2 regions of the Cellulomonas sp. zg-ZUI22 genome follow, and region 1 is predicted to be linked to the other one. Evidence: riboswitches for the same ligand, from Rfam matches in the RefSeq annotation. Region 1 holds a riboswitch; the other holds the start of a gene.
What was found. Region 1 has a riboswitch for S-adenosylmethionine ahead of J1G43_RS05035 (aminotransferase class V-fold PLP-dependent enzyme). Riboswitches for the same ligand answer to the same signal wherever they lie in the genome.

Region 1 (7,004 bases):
GCTCGGGCACCCAGGTGAACCTCGTCACCGAGGTGAGCGCCGACGGCGAGGTCGCCTGGCTCGGTGTCTCGACGTACCTCGCCAAGGCCGTCCGCCTGCCCGACGCGCCCCGCGACGAGACCCCGCGCCCCGAGTTCACGCCGCCGGTGCGCACGGGTCGCTGGGAGCTGCCGGCCGACGTCGGTCGCCGGTACGCCGCCGTCTCCGGCGACCGCAACCCCATCCACCTGTCGCCCGTCACCGCGCGGGCGCTGGGGTTCAAGCGGGCGATCGCGCACGGCATGTACACGGCGTCGCGGGCCCTCGCGGACGTGGGCGCCGCACGCGGCGACGCGTTCGTCTGGTCGGTCGAGTTCGCCGCGCCGGTCCTGCTGCCCGCGACGCCCGACGTGCGGGTCGCCCCGGACGGCGACGGGCACGCGTTCACCGTCTGGCACCCGCGCTCGGGCCGGCTGCACCTCGCGGGGCAGGTCACCCCGCTGTCCTGACCGCCCGCGAGCGCTCGGCCCCCAGTCCGCGAGAGGTCGATCCAGCACACCCCACCCGTGCTGGATCGCCCTCTCGCCGGCTGGGGGCCGCGGTGCGCAACGGCGTTCGCCCGGGAGGCCGTCGGGCGAGGGTGTCCGCGGTCCGTGGGAGGGTCGGGCCATGCTGAACGGTGACGCGTACGACCTCGAGCCCGACGCCGACCTCGACGGCCTGGCGTTCCGCGGGCTGGACCTGACCGGCCGCGACGCGTCACGCGCGAGGTTCCTCGACTGCGAGGTCGAGGACTGCGACCTCGACCAGGTCACGATGGACGGCGTGCGGGTCCTCGACACCACCTGGACGGGGGTGCGCGCCGGTGCGCTGCCCGCACCGTCCTCGACGTGGCGGGACGTGACGCTGACGGGCGTGCGCGTCGGCGCGCTGACCGCGTTCGGCTCCACGTGGACGCGGGTCCACGTCGTCGGCGGCAAGATCGACTACCTCGACCTGCGCGAGTCCACGGTGGACGAGCTGCGGCTGGAGGGCGTGACGCTGGGTGACCTGGACCTGAGCCACGCGCGCGTGCGCCGGCTCACCGTCGTCGACTGCGACCTGCGCCGCCTCGACGCGACCCAGGCACGCCTGGTGGCGTGCGACCTGCGCGGCGCGCGGCTGCGGGTCGTCGAGGGGGTCGGCAGCCTCGGCGGCGCGCAGGTCACCCACGACCAGCTGCTGGACCTGGCACCTCTGCTCGCCCACCACGTCGGGCTCGTCGTCGAGGACTGACCCCTCGACCGCACCGCGGCTCACCAGCCCGCGAGCGCGACCACCTCCGCGGCGACGTCCTGCGGCGTCCGACCGTCGGTGGCGACCCGGTGCACGCCCGTGCCGGCCCGCTCGCCCAGCCGCACCGCGGCGGCGTCCGAGCGCGCGACGTGCGCGTCGTACGACGCGCCGTGCTCGCGCCGGCCCAGCCGCTCCCGCGCGGTCGCGTCCGAGCCGGTGAGCAGCACCGACGTCACGTGGGGGCGGTCCCCCACGGCGGCGGCGAGCACGTCGGCCTGCAGCACGCTGACGGTGTTCGTGTACACCAGCCGCCGGTACCCCAGGGCGCGGTAGCGACGCCAGACGTCCGCCAGGTTGGCCTCGGCCACGCCGTGCTCCCACGGCGCCGGGTGCGCGAGGTCCAGCGCGTCACCCTCGACCCAGGCGTGCGGCACGTCCCGCGCGACGAGCAGGTCGTGGACCGCCGCGGCGACCGTCGACTTGCCGACCCCGGACCGCCCGCCGAGCAGCAGCACCGACGTGCGCGCGGCGGGCACCCCGTCCCCGGCGAGCCGCTCCTCGAGCCCCGCGCGCACGTCCGGCCACTCGTCCGCGAGCACCGAGAAGTACAGCGAGTCCTGGCGCGTCCCGTCGGCGGCGACACGGTGCCCCCGCAGCCGACCCTCCGGCCGGGCACCGAGCCGGGTGACCGCCGCGATCGACCGGGCGTTGCGCGCCTCGACGCGGTAGGCGACGCGCGCGACGTCCCACGTGTCGAAGGCGTGCGCCATCAGCAGCAGCTTGCAGGCGGGGTTCACGTGCGTGCCCCACACGCGCGGGTCGGAGAACGTGTGCCCGACCTCGAGCCGTCCCATCCGCAGGTCGACGTCGTAGAACGACGTGGACCCGACCACCTCGCCGTCCACGAGCACCGCGAACGCGTACCGCGCCGGCGTCCCGTGGGCCGTCCGCACGACGTCCCGCAGATCGTCGACGCCCCGGGGCGTGGGCGACGTCATGCCCGCCCACACCCGGTCGTCGACGAAGGCCGCGAGCGCCGTCGCGTGGTCCTCGGCGAGGGGGACGAGGCGCACACCGTGGCCGTCGAGCGTCAGGTCGTGGAGCACGCGGACGATCCTCCCCCCGCCCCGACCGGGCGACCAGCGGATTCGCGGGTGTCCCGCACGGTGGGACGTCGCCCGCCGCGGGGCGCGCGTCGCCGGCGCGACGGCCGGGTCGGTGCGCCTCAGTCGTCCAGCGCCGGCCCGCAGGCGGCCGCCGCGGTCGCGGCCAGGTGGTCCAGCCCTTGCACCTCGATGAGCGGGCGCGTGTCGTCGACGACGGACCAGCAGCCGTCGACCACCTCGTACTCCGCCTGCGTCCCGCGCACCAGCAGCACGCCGAGCGCGGCGACGAGCCGGTCCACGTGCTCGGCCGTCGTCCCGACCCCGACCGACGCGCGCACGGCGCCGTGGGACGCCCCGAGGTGCGCGAGCAGCGGGTGCGCGCAGAACCGCCCGTCGCGCACGCCGATGCCGTGCTCGGCCGCCAGGTACGCCGCGACCAGGCCCGGGTTCAGGTCCGCCACCGTGAACGTCACGACGCCCACCGGGTCGGTCGAGTCCGGCCAGATCCGCGCGACGCGCACGCCGTCGAGCCGCTCGAGGCCTCGCACCAGGCGGTCCCGCAGCGCCTGCTCGTGCGCCTCGAGCGCACCCGCGGGCAGGTCGGCGAGCGTGTCGCAGGCCTGCGCGAGCGCGATCGCCCCGAGCACGTTGGGCGACCCGGCCTCGTGCCGGGCAGGTGCCGGCTGCCAGACCGTCCGGTCGGCCCGCACGTCACGCACCGCACCTCCCCCTGCGAGGTACGGCGTGCCCGTGTCGAGCCAGTCCCGGCGCCCCACGAGGGCGCCGGCACCGAACGGGGCGTACGTCTTGTGGCCGGAGAACGCGACGTAGTCGACGTCCGTCGCGGCCAGCGAGAACCCCCGGTGCGGCACCAGCTGCGCACCGTCCACGGCGACCCGGGCACCGGCACCGTGCGCGAGCGCGACCACCCGGTCCAGCGGCAGCGCCTCCCCCGTCACGTTCGACGCCCCGGTCACGGTCACCAGGGCGTACGGGCGGCGTGCGAGCTCGGTGCGCAGCGCGTCGAGCGTGGCCGCGACCGTCGGCTGCACCGGCAGGACGGTCGCGACGCGCCCCGTCCCGGACTGCCCGCCCCCGCTGTGCTGCACCCACGGCAGCAGGTTGGCGTGGTGCTCGACGTCGAGGACGAGCACCGCCTCGCCGTGCGGCACGACGCCGGCGAGCAGGTTGAGCGAGTCGGTGGTGTTGCGCGTGATGATCGCGACGTCGTCCTCGCGGGCCCCCACGAAGCGGGCGATCGACTGCCGGGACGTCTCGTAGAGCGCGGTCGAGACCTGCGACAGGTAGCCGGCGCCGCGGTGCACCGAGGCGTACAGCGGCAGCACCTCGGCGACGCGCGCGCCCACGGACTCCAGCGCGGGGGCGCTGGCGGCGCAGTCGAGGTTGGCGTAGGTGCGGCTGGTGCCGTCGACGAGCGGGACGGTGGTCGACGCGCCGACGACCGGCAGCAGCGGCGCGTCCCCGCTGCGCGGTCCGGGGGCCGCGGTGCCCGACGCCTCGTCGGCACACGCGAACAGCTCGGTGATCGTGGTCATGGTGCTCCTCCGGAACGGTCCGGGGACCGCCGAGGGCCCCGCGCTTGCCGGCGCCGAACGGCGCGCGGCCAGGTCGTCACCCGGGGCACCCCACCGCGGAGGAGGGTTGCCGGCCAGCGAGCCGGGGCTTGTCGCTGGCGCTCATGACCTGTGTCGAGGATCGGCCGCCCGGCGCGGGCATGTCAACGGCACCACGCCGCCGCTCTCAGGATGCGAGACGCGCCGTCTCACCTTCCGTACCTCGCGGCGCGCGCTCCAGGCTGTGCAGCATCACCACGCTGCGGTACGTCTTGCCGGGCCACTGCACGACGTCGGCGTCGACGAAGCCCCACCGCCGGTACATCGCGCGCAGCGGCGCAGCGGGCTCCGCCGTGTCCAGGCCCACCGACCGCATGCCGCGCGCGAGGGACCACTCGCGCAGCACGCCCCACAGGTACGTCGCCAGCCCTCGCGCCCGCAGGTCCGGACGGACGGCGAGCTGGTTGAGCCAGACGCGGTCCGGCTCGAGCGCCAGGTCGGTGAGCGCCTTGATGCCGCGGCCAGGAGGGCTGGTCGCGGTGATGGTGCCCGCGAGGCCGCCGGCCGCGTCGACCAGCACCCACGAGGCGCCCACACCGAGGCTGCGCCGGGCGGTCGTCGCCTCGTCCTGGGTGGCACCCGTGAAGTTCAGGCCGCGCGCGGCGAGGTCCGCGTACGCGTCGTGCAGCAGACGCGTCAGCGCCGGCACGTCATCAGGGGTCACGGGTCGCAGCACGAGGTCCTCGGGGGCGTCCATCGCGCACCACCCTGGCACGGCCCGCGGCCCCGTCGCACCGCGGCGGGGCGTGCGTGAGACGCCCTGCCGGTGGCGACGCACCCTGGCGTAGCATCGCGGCGACCATCCAGAGCGGCCGAGAGATCTGGCTCGACGACGCCGCAGCAACCCGCACGGGCGACCGTGGCCGAGGGTGCTACCGCCAGAGACGATGGGAGGACCATGACCGTGCAGCCACGTCCCGCACCCGGGTACGCCGGGGACCTCACCCCCACCGAGGCCTGGGACCTGCTCGCCGAGCGCGACGACGCCGTCCTCGTCGACGTCCGCACGGACGCCGAGTGGCGCTACGTCGGCGTGCCGGACCTGCGCGGCCTCGGCCGCCAGGCGGCACTGGTGGAGTGGGTCTCCTACCCCTCGGGGCGGCCGAACGCCGCGTTCCTCGACCAGCTCTCGGCGGCGGGCGTCGCGCCGGGCGACGAGCGCCCCGTCGTGTTCCTGTGCCGGTCGGGGCAGCGGTCGATCGGCGCCGCGCAGGCGGCGACGGCCGCGGGCTACGGCCCGGCGTACAACGTCCTGGAGGGCTTCGAGGGCCCGACCGGCCCCGACGGTCACCGCGGGCACACGGGCTGGCGTGCCGCCGGCCTGCCGTGGCTCCAGCCGTGAGCACGCCCGACCTGCCGCCCGACCTGCCGCCCGGCCCGGGCGACTGGGACGACCACCGCCTCGACCGCGGGACCCTGCGCCCCGACACCCTCGCCGTGCGCGGCGGGCTGGTGCGCAGCGGGTTCGGCGAGATGTCGGAGGCCGTGTTCCTCACGCAGGGCTACACCTACGCCACCGCCGCGCAGGCCGAGGCCGGGTTCGCGGGCGAGGTCGACCGGTTCCTGTACTCGCGCTACGGCAACCCGACCGTCGCGACGTTCGAGGAGCGGCTGCGGCTGCTCGAGGGCGCGGAGGCGTGCTACGCGACGGCCACGGGGATGTCCGCCGTCTTCACGGCGCTCGCCGCGCTCGTCCGGTCCGGCTCCCGGGTCGTGGCGGCGCGGGCGCTGTTCGGCTCCTCGGTGGTCATCCTCGACGAGATCCTCGCGAAGTGGGGCGTGCGGACCGACTACGTCGACGGCCACGTGCCCGAGCAGTGGGAGCAGGCCCTCGCGACGCCCGCGGACGTCGTGTTCTTCGAGACGCCGTCGAACCCGATGCAGGACCTCGTCGACATCGCTGCCGTCAGCCGCCTGGCGCACGCGGCCGGGGCGACCGTCGTCGTCGACAACGTCTTCGCGACGCCGGTCTTCTCCCGCCCGCTGGAGCACGGCGCCGACGTGGTGGTCTACTCCGCCACGAAGCACATCGACGGTCAGGGGCGGGTGCTCGGCGGCGCGATCCTCGGCTCGGAGGAGTACGTGCGCGGCCCGGTGCAGACGCTGCTGCGCAACACCGGCCCGTCGCTGTCGCCCTTCAACGCCTGGGTGCTGCTCAAGGGCCTGGAGACGCTCAGCCTGCGCGTCCGCCACCAGGCCGCGTCCGCGCTGGACCTCGCCGGCTGGCTGGAGCAGCAGCCGGGGGTCGCGCAGGTGCGCTACCCGTTCCTGCCCTCGCACCCGCAGCACGCGCTGGCCCGCGCCCAGCAGACCGGAGGCGGGACGGTCGTCACCCTCGACCTCGCCGTCCCGGCGGGTGCGACGCCCGACGTCGCGAAGAAGGCGACGTTCGGGTTCCTCGACGCGCTGCGCGTCGTCGACATCTCCAACAACCTGGGCGACGCCAAGTCGATCGTCACGCACCCCGCGACGACGACGCACCGCCGGCTCGGCCCGGCGGGCCGTGCCGCGGTGGGCATCGGCGAGGCCACCGTGCGGCTGTCGGTCGGGCTGGAGGACGTCGAGGACCTGCGGGAGGACCTCGCGCAGGCGCTGGCGACGCTGCCGGACTGACCCGCGCGGACGCCGCCGGCCCGCGCCGCGCGGGCTCGGTCCGGTTCGCTCAGCCCGGTCGGCTCAGCCCGCGGCGACCAGGCCGACCGCGACGACGGAGTCCGCCGCCGCCGTCACGCCGACGTCCACGGCACCGGCCGGGACCTCGAACGGGTCGCTGTCCGCCATCGTCGACCCGCCCTGGAAGACCGGGACGCACGGCGCCTGGTACGACGTGAGCTCGGTACCGTCGGCGGCGGCGGCGACGGTGACGGTGACCGGGCCGCCGTCCGACGACGTGCACACGACGCGGAGCAGGTACGGGCCCGCCGGCACGTCGGCCACCTGGCCGACCTCGCTCTCGCCCGCGTCGAGCGGGGCCGCGAACGCCTCCGTGGACTCGCCGGCGGAGGCCAGC
Region 2 (7,004 bases), 430 kb from region 1:
GTGCCGCGGCAGCCGACCCCGACGCACCTCACCCGCGCCTCGCCGACCTCACCCCCCGCGAGGTCGAGGTGCTGCGGGAGGTCTCCGACGGGCTGTCGAACGCGGAGATCGCCGAGCGGCTGTTCCTGTCCGAGGCGACCGTGAAGACGCACGTCGGCCGGATCCTCGCCAAGCTCGGCGTGCGGGACCGCGTGCAGGCCGTCGTCGTGGCGTACGAGACGGGACTGGTGCGCGCGGGCCGGTAGCACCGGACGCGGGTCGGTAGCACCGGACGCGGGGACGGCGCCCACCCGGAGGGGCGGACGCCGTCGTCGTGCCGTGTGCCCGACCCTCAGGCGTAACCCGGCAGGCCCGGGTTCCGGGAGCCGTCCTTCGGCAGGACGGTCTCCTCGATCACGGGCAGCCCGCTGCCGTCGGCGACCCGGTCGTCCGCGGAATCGGCCTGCGGGGCGGTCGCGACCACGGGGTCGGGGACCCCGTCCGGGATCGGGGTGTCGGTCGGGGTGTCGGTCGTGGTGTCGTCAGGAACGGACATCGTCGGCCTCCCATCGTCGGTGGGCCCCGATCGTGGCACGTGACGTGCAGGTCCGCCTGGCGAGAAGGAGCGCGGGTGGGCCGGACGGGTACGGCGCCGGGCGTGGGCCGTCGTCCACAGGACGGTCGCCGGGAGCCCGCCGAGGCGGGCGAACCGGTACGTTCCCGGCATGGTTGTGGGGAGACGAGCATCCCGGATGGTTGTCGTCGCCGTCGCGCTCGGTGCGCTGATCGGTGGCTGTACAGACGCGCGGCCACCGGTGGCGAGCCCAGCCCCGACGGGATCGCCGACTACCACGCCGACCCCCATGTCGTCTGCGGCTCCGCCCTCGACGCCAGACCCCGCGACCCCGCCGACGCGCCCTGCCGCGATGGCCGAGCCGAGCGCCGAAGGAGCCGCGGCGGCAGCCGGCTACTTCATGTCGCTGTACGCCTACGCGAATGCCACCGGGGAACTGAGTGAATGGGACACGATGTCCGCCCCGGGCTGCACGTTCTGCGCGGGCGTGCGGGAGGACGTGGAGAGTCGCCGCACGGCGGGACTGCGCAACATCGGCGAGGTCCACGTGCGCTCGGCCGCCGGGACCGAGGTCGATGCCGGCCGGTGGTATTCAGCACGCCTCCACGTCGTCATCGGCGAGTCAGAGGACGTGAAGGACGACGGGTCCATCGTGGAGGTGCACCCGCCGGAGGATCACGAGATCGACGTCGTGATGACGTGGACGGACGCGTCATGGATCGTCGACGAAGTAGGCCCTGCCTCCGGCCCAACGACATGATTCGTCGCCTACCGCGGCTGCGAACCCTCATGGTCACCGCAGCAATCGTGCCGACGATGACGGTGACGGTCTTCCTCACGACACCCGCCCGCGCGGACGGAGACCCCGCCTTCGGTGGCCACCTGTCCGAGCAGTCGGCTCACATCTCCGCGTCCCGCGCCGAGGAGTTGGGGCGCGCAAACCTGTCGGTCACCCCTGAGCAACGGCTCTTCGAGTACGAACGGGCACCCTTCTGCCGCGAGGCCGCCGGGATGTGGGTCATGGGCATGGAGGACGGGAGCTGCGCCACGGGTGCCGACCTCGCGCGCGCGTCCGTGCAGTGCGAGGAGGGAGACACCCTCGTCATGCCGATGTGGCGACGAGAGCGCGCCACCGCCGCCTCCCCCTGGGGCGAGTGGACCGACATCGACGCCGGCGGATGCGGTGTCGACCTCCTGCCCGTCCTGACCGCCGAGGACTTCCGTCGCCTTCCGCTGCCGGCACCGCCGCTGACCCTGCAGCCGGACCGTGGGTGGGTGCTGGTGAACATCGAGACCATCGTCTACACCGACCCCGCGCCCGTGACGCTGCGCACCGAGCTGCTGGGGTACGGCGTCACCGTCGAAGCCACGCCGCGCTCCTGGACGTACGACTTCGGGGACGGGCACACGCTGCGCACCACCTCCCCCGGCCGACCGCACCCCCAGCACGACGTGTTCCACGAGTACGAGCACCCCGGCACCACCGCGATCACGTCCACGGCCGAGTGGACGGGCCGCTACCAGGTCGACGGCAGCGCCGTCTGGCGGGACGTCGACGGCACGGCCACGACCACCGCGACCACCACCCCCTTCACCGTGGAGGAACGGACCAGCCGGCTGGTGGGTGACCTGTGCACCGATCGACCCACCCCACCCGACTGCTGACCGCCGTGCGAGGACCCTGGCCAGGCCACCGGCCCGCACCGGAAGAGCCCTTCACCGGCACGGTGAACGGCTCCGGCAGCGGTCACCGTGGACCGGATGCCCCGCTCCGGCCCTCAATCCCTTCGTCCGGTCTGCCGATCTGTGAACCTGTGACCGTGCCCCCCGACGACCTGCCGCGCTCGCCGACCGGCCGCGTGCCGCAGTGGGTCGTCGACGAGACGGCCGGGTTCACGGTCGCACCGCCTGCGTGGCGCCCGGACGACGGCCGTCTGCCCCCGCCGCCGCGGCGGCGGAGCCTGTTGGGCCGGCTCGCGGTGGTCGTCGCGCTCGCGCTCGGCGGGTGGTGGGTCGTCACGGCCGTCCTGCCGGGCTTCCTGCGGGAGGTGGACGCGCCGTTCCTCGACGGCATCGTCGCGGGCCGGGTGCCGGAGCCGACCGCCGAGGTCGCCGCGCTGGCCACCGAGATGTTCCTCACCGACGAGGGGCGCGACCTGCTGTACCGGTCGGAGCCGGAGCTGCTGGGTGCGGCGGAGTTCACGGGGCGGTGCGACCGCGGCGACGCCCCCGCCGGGCAGAGCGGTGGCGCGGTGGGCTGCTACCACACGGCCGCCGGCGGTCTGGAGACCGGTGGGCGCATCGTCGTCTACGAGCCGGCGGACCCCCGCCTGCGCGGGTTCGTCGTCGAGACCGCCGCGCACGAGCTGCTGCACGCCGCGTGGAACGAGCTCACGGCGGATGAGCAGGCGACGGCGCTGGCGGCGCTGGAGCCGGTCGTCGCCGGCATCGACCCGGCCGACGACCTGCACGAGCAGCTCGCCGGATCCGTCGGCGGCACACCGGCCAACCGCGCGACCGAGCTGTTCGCGTACCTCGGCACGCAGGTGTGGCAGCCGGGTGGGCTCGACCCGGCGCTCGAGGGGCTGTACGGGCGGTTCATCGCCGACAGGGAGTCGTTGGTGGGGGTGCACACCGCGTTCGAGCAGCAGCTGGACCAGCTCACCACCGAGTACGAGTCCGCACTGGCGACGTTCGAGGGCCGTCAGATGGAGCAGGTCAGGGCCACGATGGAGCTCGACGCGGACACCGACGAGCTCGCGCAGTACCGCGCGACGATCGAGGAGGAGGAGGCGCGCCTCGCGTCGCTGCCGGCCTCCCAGCGCGCGCGGTCGCTGCTGTCGTGGACGTGGCGCGACGGCACCACGCTGCCGCAGGCGCCGGCCGACGAGCTGCTGGCCGATGCGCGCGCCCTGCTCGCCCGGGACGAGGCGGAGCTCGCCGCCCGCACGGAGGCGCTGCGGGCCACGGATGAGGAGATCCTCGCGGAGCAGACGCGGATCACGACGGTACGGGTCGAGCTCGAGGCGCTGCTCGGGCAGCTCGTCCCGGGGTGATCGTCGGCCGGGACGTCCCGGCACCGCCGGACGACGCCGCCCCGGGGCCAGGGGCGCGGCGCCGTCCGGCGATCACCTCAGGCCTCGAGACCCGGAGGCAGCGCGATCTCGTACCCGATGCCGCTCAGCGCCGTGGCGTCGTCCGCGGCGTCGATGGTGCTGCCGGGCAGCAGCACGTCGGACAGGACCCGTCCGGTCGCGTCGGCGTGGTGGATCGCCGTGACCCCCCGCCCCCGGTACTGGTAGGCCAGCACGAGCACCCAGTCGACCGGCGCGGCGTCGGGGCCGCGCCCGTGCCGCAGCGGCGGGTCCAGGTGGTAGAGCGTCGCGGTGTGCGGCGGGATCGGCCGCCCGTCGTCGGCGCCCTCCTCGGGCTGCAGCGAGGCGACCTGCCATGCCACCGTGCGCCCGGGACGTCGCTGCAGCGTCCGCAGGCACGGTGTCCGCTCCTCGCGTGACGCCACGGCGACGTACCGGTCCCCCACGCGCACCACCCCGAGGTCGTCGTGCACCCACACGGTCGGGTCGTCGGTGCGCAGGTGGGCGACGAACGGTGCGTGGTCGTGCAGCCACCAGGTCGCGGTGGCACCGGAGGCGTGCTCGAGGCCGATGCGGTGCGGCCCCACGACCGTGAGCCGCCAGGGCGTCCCGGAGGCGGCGACGGCGCGGGCGACGAGCTCCGGCTGGACGACGTGGCCCGGTGAGGTGGACACGCACACCACGTGGGTGGGGGGATCGAGAGCGAGGTCGGACACGGGTTCTCCCGGAGGTCGAGCGTCTTCCCGTGCCGGCGGCGCGGGCGGATCTTCCTCCGGGGGCACCGTGCGCTCTGCGCGGTTGCCAGTCGGCCTGCCGGAGGGCTTGTGGCCGAGCTTCGTGATCGGGGCCCACGGTAGCGGCAAGGGCTGACATCACCGGCCCGTCGGGGAGATCCAGACCGTCGTCACCAGCTGACGGCCCGGCTCCCTCAGGCTGCGCCCGGGCCACCGCCCACCGCGCGCACGGCCAGGTCGGCCAGGTCGTCGGCGTCGAGGCCCGGCCATCCGTGCAGCTTCTGCCGCCACTCGGCGGGCACAGCCGCGGCGCCGTGCGCCGCACCGGCGAGCGCACCGGCGATCGCCGCGACCGTGTCGGTGTCACGTCCCCCGCGCACGGCGCGCTCCAGGACGTCGACGAGGTCCGCGCCGTGGTGCAGGGCCGACCAGGCGCCCTGCAGCGCCTGCACCACCCACCCGTTCTTGGCGAAGTCCGCCGGCTGCAACTCCTCCGCCTCGGCGATGACGGCCGCCCACCGTGCCCGCCGGTCCGCCGGGAGCCACGTGAGCTGCGCCGTCAGGTCGACGACGCCCTCGCGCACCGCGTGCCGCACCGCCAGCGACCACAGCACGCACGCGTCCCCGGCGTCGGGGTCGCCGTGCGTGAGGTCGGAGACGGCGCGCGCGGCCGCCGCGAGCGCCTCCTCCCGACCGTCGCCGAGGTACCCGAGCGCCACGGGGCCGGTGCGCATGAGCGTGCCGTTGCCACCCGCGTGCCGGGGGTTGGCGGCATAGTGCTCAGCGGACTGCCGACGGGCCGCTGCGGCGGTGGGCTCCGGCAGGGCGTCGAGCAGGGTGCTGGTCTGCACCCCGATGTCCGTGGCGGTCAGCGCCCACTCCGCCCACGCGGCGACGATCCGGTCGAGGCACGCCTCGTCGGCGAGCGAGCCGCCGTCGGCCAGCACCTGCGCGATCGGCACGGCCATGGACGTGTCGTCGGTCCACTCCCCCGGCTCCCAGTCGAAGCTGCCGCCCCCGGCCATGTGGACAGGCTGGTCGTCGGGCAGCGGCGGACCGAACTCGTAGCCGGCGCCCAGGGCGTCGCCCGCGGCGGAGCCGAGCAGGGCGCCGATGGCGCGGTCGGTCTGGGCAGGGGTGAGGGGCATGGGACCTCCGGGGGCGGGGACAGCGGGTGCCCGAGGGTGCCACGAGGCACCGACATCGCTGGTCGGAGGGCCTGCGCGTCACCCGTCGGCGGTTGCCCCGGCGGGTGGGCCGGCGAGCAGCTGCCGGACGCGCGCGTACTTCGCCACCAGTCGCGCCCGGGTCGCGTCGTCCAGGGCCGCGAGCCGGGCGGGGTCCGTGTTGTCCGCCAGGTCCGCCGTCTTGACGGCCACGGCCAGCGGGTCGCGCCGCACGCGTGCGATGTAGTCCTCCAGGGGCTCACCGGCGACCTTGCTCACCGCGACGACCGCCGCGACGACGTCGTCCGGGATGCCGGCGGCGCGCAGGTCGTCGGGGGTGACGTCGGTGTCCTCGACCACGTCGTGCAGCCACGCGGCGGCGACCACGCGCTCGTCACCGCCGGCGGCTGCGGCGTGCGCGGCCACGCGCGCCGGGTGCCCGATGTAAGGCGCACCGGCCTTGTCGCTCTGGCCACGGTGGGCGTCGGTCGCGATCCGGCGCGCGGTGGTGACGAGGTCGGTCACGACGCGCCGTCCGGGGCGGGGTCGGGGGCGGGATCCGGTGCGGGATCCGGACCAGGTGCGCCCGCGGCGGGACGGTCGACGGTGAGGCTCGTCGCCAGCGCGCGGACGGCCTGCTCCAACGCGGCCACGTGCGGCTCGCCCGTGGTGGTGCCGGTGAGCACCGCCAGCCAGATCGAGTCCGGCACGGGTGCGGCCACCTGGACGGTGTGCTGCTCGCCGCCGGTGACGGTCTGCTCGGAGCGCGTCGCCAGGAGCCCGGGACCCAGGCCCGTGGCGACGGGCTCCCCCGCCCGCAGCACGAGCCGCGCGAGGTCGAGGTCGGCCCGGACCGGCGCGGTGCGCAGCCAGGTCAGGCTCATGGTCGAGACGTCGGGCTCGTCGTGCTGCTCCGGGGTGACGTCCGTCGGCAGGTGCAGGAACGTCGCGAGCGCACCGCTGGCGGCGCTCGCCCGCGCGACGCCGTGCAGCAGGTACCCCAGGCCGCCGCGGCGGCGGTCGTCCAGCGCCGCCCACAGCGGGGTCCGCGCGACGAGCGCGAGCAGGTCGTCGCCGAGCGAGGCCGAGTCCCCGCGCAGCGTCTGCCAGCCGGCGGGCGCCTGCAGCGTGAAGGCGAACGGCGGGCGCGCAGGCGTCCCGGCGCGACGTCCCGGGGGTGCGGCTGCGGTGCTCACAAGCCGCGAGCCTAGCGAGGGACGGCGGCGCGAACGGGGCGAAACACCTCACCCTCGGGACGACGCCCACGACACGGGTCGAACCAGTATGTTTCGGGCAGCCACCGACGACCCGGAGGGACGCCCGATGACCGCCGTCGACGCGGCCGAGCAGCGCGTGCAGGAGCTGCAGGCCCTGCTCGCCGCCGTGCGTGCCGCCCGCGCGCGCGTGCCCTCGCTGCGGCGCGCGACCGGGACGGTCGGCGCACCCGGGAGCTGGA

Region 2: linked by a shared signal. The riboswitch ahead of J1G43_RS03145 (hypothetical protein) and the one ahead of J1G43_RS05035 (aminotransferase class V-fold PLP-dependent enzyme) in region 1 are both predicted to bind S-adenosylmethionine.

Annotation. Positions count from the first base shown of each region.
Region 1 is NZ_JAFMUZ010000001.1:1,109,364-1,116,367, reverse strand. Features, by position in the region: gene J1G43_RS05055 (MaoC/PaaZ C-terminal domain-containing protein) at 1-488, shown strand, start outside; gene J1G43_RS05050 (pentapeptide repeat-containing protein) at 649-1,254, shown strand; gene J1G43_RS19555 (GNAT family N-acetyltransferase) at 1,275-2,360, opposite strand; gene J1G43_RS05035 (aminotransferase class V-fold PLP-dependent enzyme) at 2,480-3,916, opposite strand; SAM riboswitch class IV at 3,952-4,065, opposite strand; gene J1G43_RS05030 (GNAT family N-acetyltransferase) at 4,122-4,691, opposite strand; SAM riboswitch class I at 4,791-4,888, shown strand; gene J1G43_RS05025 (rhodanese-like domain-containing protein) at 4,893-5,336, shown strand; gene J1G43_RS05020 (O-succinylhomoserine sulfhydrylase) at 5,360-6,607, shown strand; gene J1G43_RS05015 (hypothetical protein) at 6,671-7,004, opposite strand, start outside.
Region 2 is NZ_JAFMUZ010000001.1:681,696-688,699, reverse strand. Features, by position in the region: gene J1G43_RS03170 (response regulator transcription factor) at 1-245, shown strand, start outside; gene J1G43_RS03165 (hypothetical protein) at 332-535, opposite strand; gene J1G43_RS03160 (DUF6318 family protein) at 705-1,313, shown strand; gene J1G43_RS03155 (hypothetical protein) at 1,343-2,218, shown strand; gene J1G43_RS03150 (hypothetical protein) at 2,374-3,609, shown strand; gene J1G43_RS03145 (hypothetical protein) at 3,687-4,364, opposite strand; SAM riboswitch class IV at 4,379-4,491, opposite strand; gene J1G43_RS03140 (ADP-ribosylglycohydrolase family protein) at 4,577-5,530, opposite strand; gene J1G43_RS03135 (HD domain-containing protein) at 5,609-6,073, opposite strand; gene J1G43_RS19540 (hypothetical protein) at 6,070-6,744, opposite strand; gene J1G43_RS03125 (hypothetical protein) at 6,872-7,004, shown strand, end outside.